Regions from separate parts of the Modestobacter versicolor genome, predicted to be linked through region 3. Evidence: predicted binding sites of a transcription regulator. Region 3 holds the regulator's gene; each other region holds the start of a gene.
What was found. The regulator LexA, encoded in region 3, represses DNA repair genes until DNA is damaged. The targets are predictions, from matches to a motif close to TCGAACANNTGTTCGA.

Region 1 (4,847 bases), on a different contig from region 3:
GGGCGGGCCTTGCTGGTGCGGGCGACCTCGGTGAAGCCGAGCCGGAGGAAGACCGACAGCGGGCCGTGGAAGAGCTCGGCGGCGGAGGCGGTGCGCACGGAGGTGTCGAGCGGGTAGCCCTCGACAGTCCGGGCGCCGTGCCGGCGGGCGAGGTCGACGGCGCCGTCGAGCAGAACCTCCGCCAGCCCCTGCCGGCGCTTGCCGACCCGGACCACGAAGCAGGTGACCGCCCAGAGCCCGTCCTCGTCGGCGGACGCGGCGGCGACCGGGTAGCTGCTCAGCCGCGGGTAGGCGGCGCGCGGGGCGATCGCGCACCAGCCGGCGGGGGCACCGTCGTCGTCGTGGACCAGCACACCGGGTGGCGGCTCGGCCGCCAGCTGTTGCTGCAGGTCGGCGCGGCGCTGCTCCGAGGTGGTGGCGTAGAAGCCGGGGCGCTGGTGGCGGAACCACTGGCACCAGCAGCGGGAGGCATCACCCCGGCTGCCGAAGACGGCGGCGAGGTCGTCCCACCGCTCGGCGGTCGCGTCGACGACGGTCGGCATGCGGCGATCCTCGGTGGCCGGCGGCGCTCCGACAAGCTGTCCGACGCCTGGTCGACGGGCAGGATCGAGCGGGTGACGCCTCCGGGACCCGCCATCTCCGTCGTGCCGGCCAACGCGGTGAGCTGGACGGACCTGCAGACCGTGCTCGGCACGCGCGGCGAGCCTGCCCGCTGCCAGTGCCAGCGGTACAAGCTGCGGCCGCGGGAGTTCTTCGCCGGGTTCCCGGTGGCGGAGCGCGCGGACCGGCTGCGCGCGCAGACGGATCCCGACCGCCCGGGCACCGCCGAGACCACGGGGCTGGTCGCGTACCTGGACGGCGAGCCGGTGGGCTGGTGTGCCGTCGAGCCGCGCACTGCGTACGAGGGTCTGCTGCGCAACAACCGCGTCCCGTGGGTGGACCGCACCGAGGACAAGGCGGACAGCGGGGTGTGGGCGGTGACCTGCTTCGTCACTCGGGTCGGCTACCGGAAGCGCGGGGTCAGCCGGGCGCTGGCCCGGGCCGCCGTGGACCACGCCCGGGAGAACGGCGCCCGAGCGATCGAGGGCTACCCGATGACGACGACGAGCGCGCTGCTGACCGAGCTGCACGTCGGCGTCCACAGCGTGTTCGTCGATGCCGGGTTCACCGAGGTCAGCCGACCGACACCACGGCGCGTGGTGATGCGCGTCGACTTCTGACCTCTGTCGTCGGTGGGTCTGGCAGCGGTGGGTCTAGCAGCGGTGGGCCGAGTAGTGGCTGGGCGAGCAGGATCTCGGTGCCGTCGGGTCGCCAGGTGCGCCACCGCCCGCCGGGATCCCGCTCGACCCGAAAGCCGTGGTGGACCTTGGTGTGGTGGCGCTCGCACAGCAGCGCCGAGTTGTGCAGCGACGTCTCTCCACCGTGCAGCCAGTGCACGAGGTGGTGCACGTCGCACCAGTGCGTGGGGGCGGTGCAGCCGGTGAACACGCAGTGCCCGTCGCGCTGCTCGACCGCCCGCCGGATGTGTGCGGGCACCACCCGGTGGGTGCGGCCGAAGTCGAGTGGGAGCCCGTCGGGGCCCATCACGATCCGGGACATGGTGCCGTCGCAGGCCAGCCAGCGGGCGCGGGCGGCGGAGATGCGTGCCCCGAAGCCGGTCGCGGCCGCACCGGGGCTGGCCGCTGAGTCAGCGAAGTCGTCCATGTCCAGGGTGACCACCACGTGCGGCTTCACCGTGCGCAGCGTGGGCAGGGTGCCGGCGGCCAGTTGGTTGTCGCAGAGCTGGACGAGGGCGTCGGCGTTCTGCTGCCCGCGGGTGCGGTCATCGCCCTTCGGGCGGGAGGCCTGCACGATCGACTCGATCGCGGCTTGCACCTTCTCGCCGCCCACGGCGTCCAGGTCGAAGCGGCCGGTGACCGAGCCGTCGGCGTGCTTGGCGATCGACAGCCGCCGTCCCTCGGTCGGGTCCGGTTCGGGTCCGTCGGGGTCGAGGGCGGCCGCGAAGGCCTGCACCGCGGTCTTCAGCACGTCGTGCGGTGCCTCGACCGCGACCGCGGTCCACGCCTGGTCGAACGGCGCCAGGTCGATGCCCTGCTCGACCGCCTGCGCCCGTTCGCGCTCGCCCACCGCGCCGGCGACCACGTCCACCTGTGCCGCGGTGACCGCACCCTCGGCGAACCCAGCAGCCAACGCCGGGAAGTGCTCCAGCGCCCGCCCCGACCGGATTACCCGCGACGCCTCCGCCGGCGCCAGCCGCCGGTGCCCGATCAGCCACGAGCGCATCGACTTCAGCCCGTCGTGCTCGGCCGCCTGCGTCGTCTCCGCGTGGCGCACCGTCCGGGTCAACTCAGCGGTGGCCTGGTTGACCACAGCGACCAGCAACGCCACCCGCTCCAGCACCTCACCGTCGGCGAGGCCGTGCAGGTCGTCGCCGGCCAGCGCGTCCAGCACCGACCGCAGCTCGCTCACGACACCTCCCGACCGACTCGAACACGCGTACGAAGTCTAGCCGAACAGGAGCGCCGCGACCACCCGTATCCGCAGGTCAGACGCTTGTCCACAGATCACATGCAGCTCTTGACGGCCCCATCGATCGTCAGGACCGCGGAGCGGCGCGCACGTGCGCCCGCTCCCCCTGCTTACCGATCAGGCTGAGGAACTCGACCGGGCCGGCGCTGGTCGCACCGAACCAGTGCGGGGTGCGGGTGTCGAACTCCGCCGCCTCTCCGGGCTGGAGGCGCAGGTCGTGCTCGCCGAGAACCAGCCGCAACGTGCCGTTGAGCACGTAGGCCCAGTCGTACCCCTCGTGGGTGCGCAGCTCCGGCACCGCGTCGTCGGACCCGGTCGGCAGGACGAACTTGTAGGCCTGGATGCCCCCGGGCCGACGGGTCAGCGGCAGCACGACCATGCCGTCCCGGGAGGTGATCGGCTTGAGGTGGATGCGCGGGTCGCCGGTTGCCGGGGCGTCGACCAGCTCGTCGAGGGTGACGCCGTGGGCCCGGGCCAGCGGGAGCAGCTGCTCCAGCGAAGGACGCCGCAGCCCTGCCTCGAGGCGGGAGAGCGTGCTGATGGAGATGCCCGTCTCCGAGGAGAGGTCGACGAGGGTGATGCCACGGCGCTGCCGCAGCTGCTTGAGCCGCGGGCCCACCGCGTCGAGCGTTCGGTCCACCGCATCGCCCATGGGCTGATTTTCCATTCAGCAAAGACGTTTGCACAAGAGGGCGTCCACCCGGCACCGTCGAGCCACCTGAGGACGTCGACCGACCGGTCGCGGACCAGAGATGAGGGAGGCCGACCCGTGACGCACGCGTTCGACGAGGAGTACTGGGAGCAGCACTGGCAGCAGGGCCGGATGGGCGACGCCCCGCCCAACCCGTACCTGGCCCGCGAGCTGGGCGACCTACCACCCGGCACGGCGCTGGACGCCGGCTGCGGCGCAGGAGCCGAGGCCATCTGGCTGGCCGAGCACGGCTGGCAGGTCACCGCGGCCGACATCTCGGCCGAGGCGCTGGTCCGCGCCGCGGGTCGCGCGGCCACCAGCGGAGCCGCCGAGCGCGTGCAGTGGGTGCAGGCCGACCTCGCCATCTGGGAGCCGAGCGCGCCGTTCGACCTGGTGACCACCTCCTACGCCCACCCCGCGATGCCGCAGCTCGAGTTCTACGACCGCCTCGCCGGCTGGGTCGCCCCCGGCGGCACGCTGCTGGTCGTCGGCCACCTGCACACCAGCGGCCACGGGCACGGGCACGACAGCGGGCACGGGCACGACAGCGACGACCACCCGCCGGCCGAGGCGACCGCCACCGCGGCGGCCGTCACCGCACGCCTCGACGGCACCCAGTGGGACCTCGTCACCGCCGACGAGCAGCAGCGCACGGTCCCCGGCCGCGAGCTACCGCTGCACGACGTCGTCGTCCGCGCCGTCCGGCGCCGCTGACCCACCGCACCACCGGCGCCGGCGCACCGCTCCGGCGCCTCGCACCGCTGCCCTCGGAGGAGACCGCATGAGGACGAACCTGCCCGCCCAGGCCGACGGACCGATCGTCACCGACCCCCGTCGACGCCGGGCCGTGCTCGTCGCGGCATGCGTCGCGCTGATGGCCGTCATCGCCTCGGTTTCGGGGCTGAACGTCGCCCAGGCCGAGCTGGCCGTCGAGTTCGACGCCACGCAGAGCACCGTGCTCTGGGTCATCAACACCTACACGCTCACCCTGGCCGCGCTGCTGCTGCCGCTCGGCGCGGTCGGCGACCGCTGGGGCCGCCGGCCGGTGCTCCTGGCGGGCCTGGCGGTGTTCGGGCTGGCGAGCGTGGCCGCCGGGCTGGCGCCGACGACGGAGGTGATGCTGGCCGCGCGGTTCCTCAGCGGCGTGGGCGCGGCGATGATCATGCCGGTCACCCTCGCCGTCATCACCTCGTCGTTCCCCGACGAGGAGCGCTCGACGGCGATCGGCGCGTGGACGGCGGTCGCCGGTGGTGGCGGGATCCTGGGGATGTACCTGTCGGCCGTGCTGGTCGACGTGGCGAGCTGGCGGTGGCTGTTCGTGCTGCCGGTCGCCCTGGTGCTCGCCGCTGCGGGCCTGGCCGTGCGGTCGGTGCCGGACTCGAGGGAGACGTCGCTGCACCGGTTCGACGTCGTCGGCTCGCTCAGCTCGGTGGTCGCCGTCCTGGCGCTCATCGTCGTCCTGCACGAGGGGCCGGTGCGGGGCTGGACGGCGCCCGAGACGCTGACCGTCCTGCTCGTCGGTGTCATCGCCGCGGTGGGCTTCGTCCGCTGGGAACTGCGCCAGCCCGCTCCCCTGCTCGACGTCCGGTTGTTCCGGGAGCGCGGTCTGGCCAGCGGCTCCCTCTCG
Region 2 (4,847 bases), on a different contig from region 3:
GCGCAGCGGCTCCGGGTCGACGCCGGCGGCGAACAGCGTCTTCCCGGTGTTCAGCACCTCCTGCGCGGCGACGGCGGCGTCGTGCAGGACCTTGCGGTCCTTGTCCTTGCGCGACTCCTTCTCCAGCCGCGGGATCGCCTTCTCCAGCGTCTGCATGTCCGCGAGCACGAGCTCGGTGTTGATCGTCTCGATGTCGTCGGCCGGGTCGACCTTGCCCTCGACGTGGACGACGTCGGGGTCGGTGAACACCCGGATCACCTGGCAGATCGCGTCGCTCTCCCGGATGTTGGCCAGGAACTTGTTGCCCAGCCCCTGCCCCTCGGAGGCGCCGCGCACGATGCCGGCGATGTCGACGAAGGACACCGTGGCCGGGATGATCTTCTGCGAGCCGAAGACCTCGGCGAGCCTCGCCAGCCGTGGGTCGGGCACGCCCACCACGCCGACGTTGGGCTCGATCGTGGCGAACGGGTAGTTCGCGGCGAGCACGTCGTTCTTGGTCAGGGCGTTGAAGAGCGTCGACTTGCCGACGTTGGGCAGGCCGACGATCCCGATGGTGAGACTCACGGGAGACCAGCTTACGGGCGGCCGCCCGCTAGAGCGGTGGGCCGATCAGGATCTCGGTGCCGTCGGGCCGCCAGGTGCGCCACCGCCCGCCGGGATCTCGTTCGATGCGGAACCCGTGGTGGACCTTGGTGTGGTGGCGCTCGCAGAGCAGCGCTGAGTTGTGCAGCGAGGTGTCGCCGCCGTGCAGCCAGTGCACGAGGTGGTGGACGTCGCACCAGTGCGTGGGGGCGGTGCAGCCGGTGAACACGCAGTGCCCGTCGCGCTGCTCGACCGCCCGCCGGATGTGTGCGGGCACCACCCGGTGGGTGCGGCCGACGTCGAGTGGGAGCCCGTCGGGGCCCATCACGATCCGGGAGACGGTGCCGTCGCAGGCCAGCCAGCGGGCGCGGGCGGCAGAGATGCGTGCCCCGAACCCGGTCGCGGCCGCACCGGGGCCGGTGGTGGAGGTGTCGGCGAGGTCGTCGGCGTCGATGGTGACCACCACGTGCGGCTTCACCGTCCGCAGCGTCGGCAGGGTGCCGGCGGCCAGTTGGTTGTCGCACAGCTGGACGAGGGCGTCGGCGTTCTGCTGGCCGCGGGTCCGGGCGTCACCCTTCGGGCGGGAGGCCTGCACGATCGACTCGATCGCCGCCTGGACCTTCTCTCCACCGACCGCGTCCAGGTCGAACCGGCCGGTCACCGACCCGTCGGCGTGCCGGGCGATCGACAACCGCCGGCCCTCGGTCGGGTCCGGTTCGGGACCGTCGGGGTCGAGGGCGGCCGCGAAGGCCTGCACCGCGGTCTTCAGCACGTCGTGCGGTGCCTCGACCGCGATCGCGGTCCACGCCTGGTCGAACGGCGCCAGGTCGATGCCCTGCTGTTCGGCCCGCGCGACCTCGCCCGGGCCGACCGTGCGTGCGACGACGTCCACCTGATCGGCGGTGACCCCGCCGTCGGCGAACCCGGCCGCCAGTGCCGGGAATTGCTCCAGCGCCCGCCCTGACCGCACCACCTGGGACGCCTCCGCCGGCGCCAGCCGGGCGTGCCCGATCAGCCACGACCGCATGCTCTTGAGTCCGTCGTGCTCGGCCGCCTGGCGGACATCGGCATGCCGCACCGTGCGGGTCAGTTCTGCAGTCGCTTGGTTCACGACCGCCACCAGCAACGCAACCCGCTCGAGCACCTCACCGTCCGCCAGCTCGCCCAGGTCGTCGCCGGCCAGCGCGTCCAGGACCGACCGCAGCTCGCTCACAACACCTCCCGACCGACTCGAACACCTGTACGAAGTCTAGCCGAACAGGAGCGCCACAACCACCCATATCCGCAGGTCAGGCGCCTGTCCACAGATGCGAGAAGGGCCTTGACCTCAGCCGGCGGAGCCCGGGCCGGGGAGAAGCCCGCGTTCGACCGCCACCAGCACCGCGCGGGTCCGGTCGTCGACGCCGAGCTTGGCGAACACCCGCAGCAGGTGGGTCTTCACCGTCGCCTCGCCGATGAACAGCTCCCGGCCGATCTCGGCGTTGGTCAGCCCGCGCGCCACCCCGCCGAGCACCTGCAGCTCGCGCGCCGTCGGCGCCTCCACCGCCGGCGCCCGCATCCGGGACACCAGCCGCGCCGCGACCGGGGGCGCGAGCACGGTCTCCCCGCGCGCGGCGGCCCGCACCGCGTCGGCCAGCTGCGGCAGCGGGGTGTCCTTCAGCAGGTAGCCGGTCGCGCCGGCCTCCACGGCCCGCACGATGTCGGCGTCCGTGTCGTAGGTGGTCAGCACCAGCACCCGGACGCCGGGGTGTGCGGCAGCGATCCGGCCGGTCGCCGTCACGCCGTCCATCCGGGGCATCCGCAGGTCCATCAGGACGACGTCCGGCGAGTGCTCGGCCACCGCCGCCAGCGCCTCGAGCCCGTCGGCGGCCTCCGCGACGACGTCGATGTCCGGCTGGGCGGCCAGCCAGCCGACCAGCCCACCGCGCACCACCGGGTGGTCGTCCACCACGAGCACCCGGGTCATCGGTGCCACGGCTCGACTCCGGCCTCGATCCGCTCCTCGCTCGCTGGCGCTCGCTGCGATGCTGCCTCGGCCGTCGCCTTCGCGGCCGGCACCCGGACCGTCACGCGCGTCCCCCGCCCCGGCGCCGACGCGACGTCGACCGCCCCGCCGACCTGCTCGGCCCGGTCGCGCAGCCCGGCGAGCCCGACCCCCGCCGCGGTGGCCGGGTCGAAGCCCACCCCGTCGTCCTCCACGTGCACCGCGACGACGCCCCCCACCCGGCTCACCCGCAGCACCACCGCGCTCGCCGACGCGTGCCGCCGCACGTTGGCCAGGGCCTCCTGGGCGCCGCGCAGCAGCACGATCTCCTCGGTGCGGGTCAGGCCGCTGCCGCCGACGCCCAGCGCCGCGGTGTCCAGCCGGGTCGCCAGCCCGGTCTCCCGGCCGAACCGCTCGGTCAACCGCTGCAGGGCCTCGACCAGCGTCGCGGAGTCCAGCGCGACCGGGGCGAACGCCGCCACCATCGCCCGCGCCTCGGCCAGGTTCTCCCGGGCCACCTCCTCGATCAGCGCGACGCGCTCGGCGGCGGCGCCCGGATCGGTGGCCAGCTGGCCGGTCGCCGTCTGGGCCAGCACGACGATGCTGGTGTAGCCCTGCGCCAGGGTGTCGTGCACCTCGCGGGCCCAGCGCTCCCGCTCGGCGGTCACGCCCTGCTGGTGGTGGGCCTCGGCCAGCTCGGCGCGGGTCGCCTCCAGCTGCTGGATCAGGTCCGCCCGCTCCTGGCTCTTCGCCAGCAGGCCGTGCACCCACAGCCCCATCGCCAGGCTGAACACCATCCCGACCAGGGTCTCCCCCGGCCCCCACAGCGGTTCGTCGCCGCGCGCCCAGGCGAGGAACGGGCCGGCGGTGCTGGCGCCGGCCAGCACCACGGTCCACACCACGCCCGCCGGCACCGACGGGACGATGAACCACACCTGCGGATAGGCGAGGAACATCAGGAACAGCAGCGACGGCTCGATCCAGGCGACCACGCCGATCACCGCGACCAGCAGCGCGAGGTAGGCCGTCGCCCGGCGGGGGTCGCGGCTGGTCAGCGCCGGCGCACCCAGCGCGACCCAGCCCACCACCAGCGCCAGCAGGGCACCCACCAGCAGGGCCCGGGGGCCGCCGTCCGCGTCGACGACGACGGCAGCCCGGACCAGCGCCGTCCCGACCATCCCGGCGACGACGAGGTGCCAGACCACCACCGCCGTCCGCCAGCCGCGCTCGGACAGCGGCGGGCCGCCGTCGCCACCCCAGGAGGCGACGGCGGCGGCCCGCGACCGGGTCCTCACCCGTCGGCCCGGCGCCAGCGGAACGTGCGTGCGCAGATCACGAGGCCGATGATCACCCATGCGACCAGCACCACGGCAGTCCTGCCGTGCTCCCACCCGCCGGCCACCTCGAACGCGCCCGCCTCCTCGGGCAGGAACGCCGACCGCATCCCCTGGGTCAGCCACTTGAGCGGGAAGAGCGCGGCCAGCTGCTGCATCCAGCCGGGCAGCTCCGGGAAGGCGAAGAACACCCCGGAGAAGAACTGCAGCACGATCGCGAACGCCGAGACCGAGGTGGTCACCGAGCTCGCACTGCCGGGCAGCGCCGAGACGCCGATGCCCAGCACGGTGCCGGCCAGCGCACCGAGCACGGCGACCCAGAGGAAGGTCAGCCAGTGGCCGAGGTCGACCGGCAGCGGCACGTCGTACCCGTAGCGGGCCACCGGCAGCAGCACCGCCAGCTGCACGGCCGTGGTCACCAGCACCTGGCCGGCCTTGCCGGCGAAGTAGGCGGCCGGCGGGGTGCCCAGCAGCTGCAGCCGCTCCAGCTGACCGGCCTCCCGCTCGGCGGCGATCGCCGTCCCGACGGCCTGGAAGCTGCTGAGCATGATGCCGGTGGCGGCGATGCCGGCCAGGAAGTACTGAGGGAACGGCACCCCGCCGGGCAGCACGTCACCGCCGAGCACCGAGCCGAACACGACCATCATCACGACCGGGTAGGCGAAGGAGAACACCACCTGCTGCCGCTCGCGGGCGAACAGGCGCAGCTCCAGCGCCACCCTGGCCAGCGCGATGCGCGCGGCCGACGGCGGGGCGGGGCGGGAGGTTCCGACGGCGGTCATCGCAGCTCTCCTCCAGGGGTGGCGCCGACGAGGGCGAGGTAGACGTCCTCCAGGCCGGGGCGGGTGACGGTCAGGCCGGGCACCTCGTCGTGCGGTGTGGCCGCGAGCAGGTCGCGCAGCACGCCGGCCGGGGCGGCGGTGCGCACCTCGCGCCACCCGCCGTCC
Region 3 (4,847 bases):
TGTGCCAGTCGTTGATCGTGTCGTCGTACTGGATGCCCGGGTCGGCGCACTCCCAGGCCGCCTTGGTGACCTTGCCGAACAGCTCGCGGGCGTCGACGGTCTCGATGACCGAGCCGTCGGAGCGGGCCCGCAGGCCGAACTCGGTGCCGTTCTCGACCGCGCGCATGAACTCGTCGTTCACCCGGACCGAGTTGTTGGCGTTCTGGTACTGGACGCTGGTGATGTCCTTGCCGCCCAGGTCCATGTCGTACCCGGCGTCCCGCAGCGCGCGGATCTTGTCCTCCTCGCGCGCCTTGGTCTCGATGAACTCCTCGATGTCGGGGTGGTCGATGTCCAGGACGACCATCTTCGCCGCGCGGCGGGTGGCGCCACCGGACTTGATGGTGCCCGCGGAGGCGTCGGCACCGCGCATGAAGGAGACCGGGCCGGAGGCGGTGCCACCGGAGGAGAGCAGCTCCTTGGAGGAGCGGATGCGGGAGAGGTTCAGCCCGGCACCCGAGCCGCCCTTGAAGATCAGGCCCTCTTCCCGGTACCAGTTCAGGATCGAGTCCATCGTGTCGTCGACGGCCAGGATGAAGCAGGCGCTGACCTGCTGCGGCGAGGCGGTGCCGACGTTGAACCACACGGGCGAGTTGAAGCTGAAGTACTGGTGCAGCAGCATCCAGGTCAGCTCGTGCTCGAAGACCTCGGCGTCGGCCTCGCTGGCGAAGTAGTCGTGCTCGCGGCCGGCCGCGCCGTAGGTCAGCACAACCCGGTCGATCAGCTGGCGCAGGCTCGTCTCGCGCTGCGGGGAGCCCACCGCACCACGGAAGTACTTCGTGGTGACGATGTTGGTGGCGTTGATGCTCCACTCGGCGGGGAACTCGACGCCGCGCTGCTCGAAGTTGATCGAGCCGTCCCGCCAGTTGGTCATGACGACGTCACGACGCTCCCAGACGACCTCGTCGTAGGGGTGGACGCCGGCGGTCGTGAAGACGCGCTTGACCTTCAGGCCCTTCCCGCGGACGGGGGCCTTCGCCGTGCGGCGGTTCCGGCTGGGAGAGAGGCGGTCGGCTGTCTCGGTCAAAGCGTGCTCCCGTGGTGAGGGGTCTGCGGGTGTGCAGGGCGGTGGCTGGGGAAGGTCGGCGGACGCCGAGAGCCGGGGTGCCGGGCGGCCCGGGGTCGGGCGCGGGGCGGACTAGCGGGGTGGGGCAGTGCCGGCGTCGTCGCCGGGGGGACCTGCGTCGGCGGGGTCGGGGCGCAGCCGCTTGAGCTCGGCGATCTCCTTCTCGAAGTCGGCTGCGGAGGAGAAGGAGCGGTACACGCTGGCGAACCGCAGGTAGGCGACCTCGTCGAGGTAGCGCAGCGGGCCGAGGATCGCCAGGCCCACCTCGTTGCTGGGGACCTCGGCGGACCCGGTGGCCCGGACGGCGTCCTCCACCTTGGCGGCGAGGACGGCGAGCTGGGCCTCGTCGACCGGGCGGCCCTGGCACGCCCGGCGGACGCCCGCGATGACCTTGTTGCGGTCGAAGGGCTCGCTGACGCCGCTGCGCTTGACGACGGCGAGCACGGGCTCCTCGACCGTCGTGAACCGGCGACCGCACACGGGGCACGAGCGACGGCGCCGGGTGGTGGCGCCCTCGTCGGTCTCCCGGGAGTCGATGACCCGGCTGTCAGGGCTGTGGCAGAACGGGCAACGCACCGGGGGCACCTCCTCGATCGGCCGCTCGGAGCGGCTGCCGCGGCGCTTCCTGTGGACCCGCCGGGGGACATCCGGTGGATGCCCTGGGGGTGACCTGGGGAAGCGCCTGTGGACGGAACTACATCTCTGTCACTACAAGATGTAGGGGTGAGGTTAGCCCCGTACCCCTACAGATACGCAACCCCAACCGGGCGTGTCGTGTTCCTCCGTCGCGCAGGCCCCGCCCGCACCACCCGTGGGCCCCGTGGGCAGCGGCCCGGCGGGGCGTCGTCACGGCAGCTGCAGGACCTGGCCGGGCACCAGCTCGACCGCGTCGAGGTCGTTGGCGTCGACCAGGGCGTCGACGACGGCGCGCCGGTCCTCCTCGGGGGCGACCTCGCCGGCGATCGACCACAGGGTGTCGCCGGGCTGCACGACGACCGTCGACGAGCCGGCCAGCTCCAGGCCCCCGTCGGCCTGGCCCAGCTCCACCGCGACGGTGGCCACCGCGATGGAGAGGCCGATCGCGATGGACAGCCCGGACAGGGCCCGGCGGCCCCGGCGGGTCAACCGCAGCGGGCCGGGGGCAGCTGCGCGGGGGTGGGCGGCCGGGCGCGGGAGGGCCGCCGGCTCGACCGCGCAGCCGCCGCGCACCGACCGGCCACCCCCCAGCCCGTCGAACCGGGCCGGCCGCGCGCCGGGGCGGACCGCGTCGCGCCGCACGGGCGGGGCCACCGACTGCGGCCCACGGCCGGCCGGCGCGACACCCCGCGCGGGGACGGGAGAGGAGGCGGGGACGCTGCGCTGGGGGCTGGCCATCGGGGGACGCTCCTGGGTGTGACGGTGCCGGGCGGGACGACGGGCGGCCGACCAGGCATCGAGCACCGTGCTCGAACGCCTGTTCGATTCGAACGCCTGTGCGATGTCTACCGCACGGGTCCGACAAGTTCACCCCCGACACGGCACTTCTTCGAACACCTGTTTGAACTACACGGGTGTGACCCGCTACCGTGCTCCTGCGATCGAGACCCGGTCCGCCCGTCCCCGGCCCCGCCGGGGCCGCGGCGGGGCACCGGTGACCGACGCACCGGGAACGCTGCCCCTGGCAGCCGGACGAGGAGGACACATGGCGGCCGACGGCCCGACGGCAGGCAGCGGCAAGGCCCCCTCCCGGCGCAGCCGCGCCGGTGCGGACACCGCGGAGGGCGCCGGCACGGGAGCGGCGATCCGCGAGTTCCCCGACCGCGGTGAGGCCGGCGACGGGCTGACCCAGCGCCAGCGCCGGGTCCTGGAGGTCATCCGCGACTCCATCGAGCGCCGCGGGTACCCGCCGTCGGTCCGCGAGATCGGCGAGGCGGTCGGGCTCTCCTCCGCCTCCTCCGTGGCCCACCAGCTCTCGGTGCTGCAGCGCAAGGGCTGGCTCCGGCGCGACCCCAACCGCCCGCGCGCCCTCGACGTGCGCCTCCCCGGTGAGGCCGCCGCGGCCGCGGCGAGCGCCGAGGCCTCCGCCGAGGCGCTGGCCGCCGCGGGTGGCGCCAGCGGCGTCGACGAGGCGTCCGCCCCGCGTCCCACCTACGTGCCGCTCGTCGGCCGGATCGCCGCCGGTGGCCCGGTGCTGGCCGAGCAGGCCGTCGAGGACGTCTTCCCGCTCCCCCGCGAGCTGGTCGGCGAGGGCACGCTGTTCATGCTCAAGGTGGCCGGTGACTCGATGGTCGACGCGGCCATCTGCGACGGCGACTGGGTCGTCGTCCGCCAGCAGCCGACCGCGGAGAACGGCGAGATCGTCGCGGCGATGATCGACGGCGAGGCGACGGTGAAGACCTACAAGCGCCGCGACGGGCACGTCTGGCTGATGCCGCACAACGAGGCGTACGAGCCGATCCCCGGCGACGACGCCACGGTGCTGGGCCGGGTCGTCACCGTCCTGCGCCGGGTGTGAGGACGCCCCCTCCCGGACGGGGAGGGGGCGACACCCGCCCATCGGGTGGGCAGTGGTCAGCCGGCGCTGCGGCGACGGCGCAGCTTGCCGCCGATCCACACCAGCCCGGTGGCCACCAGTGCGGCGATCAGCCCGGCGGTCAGCGGCGTGACCTCGTGGGTCAGCGTGGCCGCCGCGGACTCCTCGTCCGCCGGTCCGGTGGACGCTGCCGGCGCCAGCTCGCCAGCCGCCGGCAGGAGCGTCACCACGGCGGGGAGCCCCTCACCCGACACCAGCAGGTCGCGGTCGTTGGCCGCGAAGGCGATCGCCTCCCCCTGCGGTGACTCGGGCAGGGGCACCCGCACCGGCGGCAGCGCCAGTGCACCGGCGACGTCGGAACCGCTGAGCGGCCAGACGTAGGCGTCGGTGTAGGTGCGCAGCGCGATCCGCTGGCCGTCGGCGGAGACCGCGCCGCCGGTCACCATCAGCTCGCCGGCCCGCCCGACCGGGCCACCGGGGGTGCCGGTGAGGGTGAAGCCGAGCTCGAGCACCCGCGACATGGGCACGGTGGCCCCGTCGGCCAGCGGTGCGTCGGGGCGGTAGACCGAGCTGGCCCCGAGCACCTCCTTGGTGACCAGGTACGGCGTGCCGTCGGGTGCCAGCAGGAGCGCCTCGGCGTCGTGCGCCCCGTCGGGGTAGGTCAGCCGGGTGAGCGTGCTGCTGCCGTCGGCCCGCAGGCCGATGAGCGCCACGGTCTCCCGGGTCTGGGTGTTGTCCCCGGTGTCGGCCAGCCAGATGGTGCCGTCGACGCCGAGCGCCATGTCCTCGGGGTCGTAGGGGTCGACGTCGGCCGAGCGCACGTCGCCGACGGCGCACGAGCCGTCGAGCACGTAGACCTCGGCACGGTCGCCGCCGTCGTTCAGGGCGAGCATGGCGTCCCCCGCGCTGACCAGACCGGAGAGCTCCGGCAGTCGCGGGTCGGCGATCTCGCAGCGGGTGGCGGCGGTCCCGAAGGCAGCGGGCTCGGCGCCCTCGGCGGCGGCGGGGCCGGCCGTCAGCACGGTCAGCAGCAGCCCCAGGGGTGCGCAGAGGGCCGCGCCCCCCGCCCAGGTGCGGCGGCCGGCGCGGTCAGGCGTGCGATCGGCCCGCTCTGGCACGGACCCAGCGTGACACCAGCAGCGTGTCCAGTGCATGAACCACGCCCAACAACAGCAGGCCCACGGCCAGCCCGACCACGGCATCGGTGACCCAGTGGAAGTCCAGCGCCAC

Region 1: the regulator LexA is predicted to act here: its motif matches at 2,487-2,502, upstream of FHX36_RS00610 (HNH endonuclease signature motif containing protein).
Region 2: the regulator LexA is predicted to act here: its motif matches at 1,813-1,828, upstream of FHX36_RS11025 (HNH endonuclease signature motif containing protein).

What each region holds. Positions count from the first base shown of each region.
Region 1 covers NZ_JACIBU010000001.1:128,370-133,216, reverse strand. The annotation lists gene FHX36_RS00620 (GNAT family N-acetyltransferase) at 1-542, opposite strand, end outside; gene FHX36_RS00615 (GNAT family N-acetyltransferase) at 615-1,220, shown strand; gene FHX36_RS00610 (HNH endonuclease signature motif containing protein) at 1,174-2,469, opposite strand; gene FHX36_RS00605 (helix-turn-helix domain-containing protein) at 2,597-3,181, opposite strand; gene FHX36_RS00600 (class I SAM-dependent methyltransferase) at 3,299-3,934, shown strand; gene FHX36_RS00595 (MFS transporter) at 4,002-4,847, shown strand, end outside.
Region 2 covers NZ_JACIBU010000001.1:2,248,299-2,253,145, forward strand. The annotation lists gene ychF (redox-regulated ATPase YchF) at 1-564, opposite strand, end outside; gene FHX36_RS11025 (HNH endonuclease signature motif containing protein) at 593-1,795, opposite strand; gene FHX36_RS11030 (response regulator) at 1,910-2,548, opposite strand; gene FHX36_RS11035 (sensor histidine kinase) at 2,545-3,861, opposite strand; gene FHX36_RS11040 (ABC transporter permease) at 3,858-4,682, opposite strand; gene FHX36_RS11045 (ABC transporter ATP-binding protein) at 4,679-4,847, opposite strand, start outside.
Region 3 covers NZ_JACIBU010000002.1:43,498-48,344, forward strand. The annotation lists gene FHX36_RS20225 (vitamin B12-dependent ribonucleotide reductase) at 1-1,066, opposite strand, end outside; gene nrdR (transcriptional regulator NrdR) at 1,178-1,681, opposite strand; gene FHX36_RS20235 (LysM peptidoglycan-binding domain-containing protein) at 1,952-2,479, opposite strand; gene lexA (transcriptional repressor LexA) at 2,787-3,599, shown strand; gene FHX36_RS20245 (hypothetical protein) at 3,656-4,735, opposite strand; gene FHX36_RS20250 (phosphatase PAP2 family protein) at 4,707-4,847, opposite strand, start outside.